Regions from separate parts of the Bacillus sp. JST-5 genome, predicted to be linked through region 2. Evidence: riboswitches for the same ligand, from Rfam matches in the RefSeq annotation. Region 2 holds a riboswitch; the other holds the start of a gene.

Evidence for each region. Region 2 has a riboswitch for thiamine pyrophosphate ahead of AC3ASS_RS08435 (ABC transporter substrate-binding protein). Riboswitches for the same ligand answer to the same signal wherever they lie in the genome.
Region 1: another riboswitch for thiamine pyrophosphate. It lies ahead of thiT (energy-coupled thiamine transporter ThiT); the one in region 2 lies ahead of AC3ASS_RS08435 (ABC transporter substrate-binding protein).

The regions. Positions count from the first base shown of each region.
Region 1 covers NZ_JBYLHW010000060.1:10,288-13,504, forward strand. The annotation lists gene AC3ASS_RS11235 (Cof-type HAD-IIB family hydrolase) at 1-69, shown strand, start outside; gene thiT (energy-coupled thiamine transporter ThiT) at 905-1,489, opposite strand; TPP riboswitch at 1,572-1,673, opposite strand; gene AC3ASS_RS11245 (MurR/RpiR family transcriptional regulator) at 1,800-2,648, opposite strand; gene AC3ASS_RS11250 (aspartate aminotransferase family protein) at 2,688-3,217, opposite strand, start outside.
Region 2 covers NZ_JBYLHW010000034.1:3,771-6,987, forward strand. The annotation lists gene AC3ASS_RS08425 (ABC transporter permease) at 1-386, opposite strand, end outside; gene AC3ASS_RS08430 (thiamine-binding protein) at 392-682, opposite strand; gene AC3ASS_RS08435 (ABC transporter substrate-binding protein) at 698-1,687, opposite strand; TPP riboswitch at 1,786-1,895, opposite strand; gene AC3ASS_RS08440 (DUF4097 family beta strand repeat-containing protein) at 2,339-3,217, opposite strand, start outside.

The DNA of each region.
Region 1 (3,217 bases), on a different contig from region 2:
ATTACCGATCATAACGAAAACCATGGTGTCGCTAAAGCTATTTATAAAGTACTTAATGAAAATTTATAAATAAATAACTATCTACAATAGGAAATGCCAGTGAATCTTTTTTAAAAAGTTCACTGGCTTTGTATTTTAATGAAAAAATTAGGACATCTTGTTATCATTCAGTTACCTAATTCTAATAAATGGATGTTCTATAGTTTAAGCATTAAAACATACATCGATTTTTAAATAAAATTTAAAACGTGAAAACTATTTCATATTCAAGTATTTTAATGCAAGATTTTTTCATTTAACATATTTAACTTTACATCATTAACGTTAACTTGCAAATAATCAAATCAAGTTACAAGATTTTTGTTAATTGGTTCATCCATTTACCCCTGAAACAACGACTTGCAAATAAATCCATTCGAGTTGCAAGATTTCTTTCGACTTACAAGAAAATGTCCGTGAGTTACAAAAAATTTTTCGAAAGTTACAAATTTTTCTTTAACACTTGCAAATACGACATTTTCTAGTTGCAATAATTGATTTAAGAGTTACAAATAATCTTGATTAACTTACAAATTCAATCTCAAAAGTTGCAAATATACATTCAATTGGTCAGGATTGGCGATCGCCAATCCTTTCTCTTTTTGAAAAAACAACCACTTTCAATCAACTTGCAAATAAAACAATATAGGTTGCTAGATTTCCCCACTACTTGTAATACTTTTTCCCCTCAAACCAACAGCTTGCAAATAAAATCAACCTAGTTGCAAGTTTTTGTCGTCTTAAATTCACCATTAACAAATTTTTCATAAAAAGCCGAATATAATGAAAAAAATTAAAGAAGGAGAATTTGAATCCTTCAATTTCTCCTTCTTTCCTCACTTGAAACGATTTTTCTCATCTCATTTTATTCATTGTATGAATATTGATTATTAGCCGTTAATAGTCTTGAAGAAATAGAAAGGATAGCTCCTAAGACTATGGCACAAAATACAAAAGAACCGAAACCTGATCCTCCATTTACAATAAACGAGTACATCCAAACCCCCATACCTTCTGGAGCATATTCTCCCCAGAAGACAATTCCAGCATAAAAATGCCAAATATATCGTGTAATTGTCCCAATAAACATAGCGAAAACAGCTATGGACAAACCTCTTCCTTTTTCCCCATTATTAAATGAGTTTAAAATGGAAGAACTAAAAATACCTGCAAATCCAATACAAGTAAAGGCAATAAAGTATTCAATAATAAACTGATACCAATGGAGAAAATATGCATCACCAGTAATTACTTGTAATAATGACCATAGAAAACCAGATAACATTCCATATTTTACTCCCCAACGAAATGAAACTAAAAAGACTGGAACCATTGCAAAAGAAATAGAAATCCAAGGTCCCAATTTAATGGATGGCAGTAAATCAATGACAAGTGCTAATGCTGCCATAATCGCTGCCTCTAATGATGGTTGTAACTTTTTTGAACGCATAAAAAAACCCCCTATGTTTTGATATTGATCAAACGTTTCCATAGGAGCTTGAAGAAGGCAGAAAAATAGATATTAAACTATTCATCTTCCTTTTCCACAATCCCTACGCTAGAATTAACTAACAGGTTCGAAGGGTCAGAACAAAAATTGTTCACTCTCAGCCTAAGCTCCCCCTGTGGATCCGTTGATTCAATTGTCAATCCTATTATAGTTATTAGATACAGAAATTGAAAGTATTTTTTAAATTTTTTTCATATAATTGTGCAAAATGAATATTCTCTAGTCAAAATGGCATAAAAAGCACATATTTTTATTTGTGAAAAATATTAAATCGTTCCCACACCTCTTCTAAATCTGCTAAATGCTTCTCAATATCTCCTCGTTTTTTTCTTCCGACTGCTGTTATTAAAGCATTAATTAAACTTAGTGGGGCGACAAACGAATCGATAAAAGAAGGCATGTCACTAGGTGCACATAAAGCCACATCACTATATGGAATCAGTGGTGACAATAAATTATCTGTAATCGCAATAATAGTAGAGCCACGATCTTTTGCAAAGCTAACAGCATCAATCGTTGTTTTCGTATATCTTGCAAAACTTAATCCAATGACGACATCATCTTCTTTCAGACGAAATAGCTTCTCCGAAATACCATGAGGATTTCGAATAAGCTCTGTATTCTCGAACAACAAATCTAAATAAAATTCTAAAAATGATCCTAGTGAAACTGCACTTCGATTAGCAATGATAAATATGCGGTTTGCATCTAAAATATATTGCACCGCTTTATGGAAAGAATCCGTATCAAACTGTGATGCCATTGTTTGGATTCGATTTACTTCTTCTTCAAACATTTCATATACAGCTTTATCTTCGGAAGAATATACGTCATCCGATAATTTCAAGCGCTCAACGGTGGTAAGTTGGCGCTTAACAGTCTCTTGCATTGCTTTTTGCCAATCTGGATAACCATCGTATCCTAAAAAAGTAGCAAAACGTACAACTGTCGCTTCACTAACCCCCACCGTTTTTGCTAACTTTCCAACTGTGAAAAAAGGAACTGAGTCTGTATTATTTAAAACAAAACGAGCGATTTTCCGTTGTGATTTACTCATATCGGGCAATTTTTCTGCGATTTTTCTGTATACTTCGTTCATCTAACTCCACCTTAATTCGTCTATTCGTCTTTTTTACCATTATATAATGTTTAACACTCGACGAATAGCGATTTCATGAGCTTTTATTGTATTTTTAATATCTTCATCCGTATGAGCAGTTGAAAGGGAATAACGATTTAATGGTTTCGTATAAACTCCTAAACGTAATAATTGTTCATCAATAGCTTTGCGCAATTTCGTATTTGCTTTTTTCATATCCCGATAATTTTCTATCGGTTGTTCTGACAAGACTATATTAAAAATACTTCCCATTCCAATAGCTTTCATTGGAATTTTATAGTGACGATAGAGAGATTCCAAGCCATTCTTTAATTTTGTTGTCTGTGAAATGAGGTGGTTCATTACTTCTTTATCTTTTAATACATTTAATGTGGCTAATCCTGTAGCTAATATGGTCGGATGTCCGTTGTATGTTCCACTATGGAAAACAATATCTGTCTTTCCTTCATTTCCTCCTCCATTAGAAAAAATATCTTTTCCAATGCTCGGATCCATTTGAATCATAATCTCTCGCTTTCCTCCTACGGCACCGATTGGAAACCCTCCAC
Region 2 (3,217 bases):
GGAAAAAAACATACAAGCGTAATCACAATGATTTTTGGTAACATACCAAATCCAAACCAGATTACAAGTAATGGTGCCAATACGATAATTGGGACGTTTTGCGATATAATTAATAATGGATAAAACATTTGTTTAAGAAATGGTATTAAATGAAGGATTGTTGCGACTAACAATCCAATCGTACTCCCGATGATCAACCCTGTGATCGATAATCGGACAGTTGGTAAAATATGGACGGAAACCGTTTCCCATCCGTTATATAGTTCATGAAAAATCGTACTTGGTGCTGGAAGGATCCATTTTTCAATATTGAAAATGGCTACACATCCTTCCCATAATAATCCGAACGAAATCACTGTTATGAAAGGAAGCCAGCTTCTTTTCATTCGATTCACCGATATTTTTCAGTTAGCTTATCCATGGAGGCACCGGATGGTTGATAGAAAATTTTAATTTGTGAAATTACACTTGGACATCCTAATTCGATCATTCGTTGATTCATTTTTTCAATGACTTTTAATAATTCGGTTAGTTCCCCTTCCATAGTTGTTTCTAACGGATTCACTTGATATTTTACTCCCGAATTTATTATTACTTGAATGGCTTCATCAATAAAAGGGATCGTGTCTTCACCATTTTTCGTTTTTGGTATGATTTGAATGCTAACTAAAGCGTTTGACATCATCTTACCTCCTAATTATTCTGGTAAAAATTCATTCGTAAATGCTTTATCAATTTCTGGTTTTTTCTCCAATAATCCATGTTCATACATCCAGTTTGTATAATTTTCCCAAACTATTAATTTTTGCTCTCCCCATCGTGGGGCATCATCTTTATACTTTGGAGAAAGCCATTTTTGGCTAGCTTTCACAAGTTTTTCATCCAGTTCAGGAACATGTTTGATGAGTATTTCTGCCGCATTATCTGGGTTGTCAATCGCAAATTCATACCCTTTAGAAACAGCTTTTAAAAATTTTCGAATCGTTTCCGGATGTTCTTGAATGTAAGATTCACTTGTTGTAATTACAGGTGTATAGTAATCGAGCTTTTCACTATAATCGGTTAAGTAAATCATGTTGATGGGTTCGTTTCTAAGTTCAGCTTCTACTCCCGTCCACCCATAGTAAATCCATGCAAAATCAATATCACGTTTAGATGCAGTGAAAAAGTCAGCGTCTCCAATATTGATGATGTTTACCTTTTCTACATCTGCGTCGACTTGTTTCATCAGTGAATCTATGACTGCTTTTTCAACAGGTGCACCCCATCCTCCATATGTTTTTCCTTCGAAATCTTTAGGTGATGTAATGTTTTTTTCTTTTAATGAGGCAAATCCTGATGTGTTATGTTGAATGATGGCTGCAATCGATACAATTGGAATGCCTTGAACTCGTGCTTCCGTAATTCCTTCTTGATAACTGATTCCAAATTCAGCCTTTTTAGAAGCAACTAAAGTATCTGCACCAGCTTCAGTTGGTAACATGATTTCCACATCTAATCCTTCTTCTTGGAAATAACCTTTTTCTTTCGCTACATATAATCCTGTATGATTCGTATTTGGTGTCCAATCAAGAACAATCCTCACTTTTTCAAGTTGGGACCTATCGTCTTGTTCTAATTGTCCATTCGTTGACGAACATCCTCCAAGCAATAAAATCGTGATGATAAGATAGAAAAACTTTTTCATGTAAAATTCCTCCTTCAACTTTTGTCAATTACTAGATTGAAGGGAACATAAAAAGCGCCCTGGTAGACACACCTAGGGCGCATATGAAGAGTCATCATATGTATTTTCTCTATGTTCCCTACGCTGGTCTTAACCAGATCAGGTTCAAAGGGTTAGTATCTTACGGATACACTCTCAACCGGCAACACCGGTTCCCCCACAACTTTTTGTATGAAGTTTTTCCTCCTTTACTATTACATATGATACATGTTTCTGCAAGACTTTTTCTATCAATCTAAAGGAAAATTTCAACGACCGGTCGAATATCCTTTTATAAGGAGGGAAAAAGAAATGAATATTTGTAAATTCTGTTCTAAAAAAATATCCCGGAGTTATTTACTATATCGTACCTTGTTTGTGAAACAATATCCCATAAAATGCCCAAATTGTCATTCAAACTTGTATTTGACGAAAAAATCTTTAAAAATTTCTTTTGGAAACATTGTTTTTTTAATTATTTCTATTATCGGTACAGCCATTTTACATTTATGGAAATACTTTGGATTTTTTTTGACCGGTTTTGTCATCTATCTATTTTTTATATACCCATCACTTATTCGTCTGACTCATGAAGAGGAAGAAATGTATTAATTTAATAGATTTTGAGTAACGCTACTTTTGAATGAGAGAAATATCACCTGTCCCTGATTTTAATTGGATTGTATATTTCCCATCCATTTGCGCAAAATGCTTGTCCAAGTTTGTTTCAATAACACCTAAACTTGTTTGAATATCAAGTTTGGCATCGATATTTTCATAACAAAGATACGTGTTAATATCTCCACTTCCACTATTGATAAAAATGTTAGATTCATGAATCATTTCAACCATCACATCGCCTGCACCTGTATGAGCAGACAAATTTCCGATGAATGATAGTAATTGTATATCTCCACTAGAATTAGATGCTTCCCCATTGACAGTCTGAATCTTTTCCCCTCTAATATCGCCGGAACTTGATTTTGTTTTCAATTCATTCGTCTGACATTGGTTGATTTCAATATCTCCAGAGGAAGACGATATTTCCACCATATCGCTATAACATTCGAATAATTCTATATCTCCTGATGCACTGAAACTATGAATATTCCCGTATAGATTCTTTCCGTTGATATCTCCAGAAGCATTTTTTAATACAATGTTTTCAGCATGTATAAAATGAATGTATTGGTCTCCGGAACTTGATTCTGATTGTAAATGATTTGAAGTAATATTTGAGATATGTAAATCTCCTGATCCGCTTTTAATATTTAGTTTTGATAGGATAAGCCCGTCCACGTCAATATCGCCAGATTTTGTTATAATTTGTATATCACTTGCTATATCTTTTGGTAAAACTATTTTTAATGTACAAGATGTAATAGAGTTTAAGAATCCTGTAAAAATAATGCTTTTTTCTAATTTTGCTTCAATCATTAAATGTTCGTCTTGAGTATTTACATATAATTCCGGTCCTTCTTCATAAGTCTCTAATATGACTTCTATTCGACT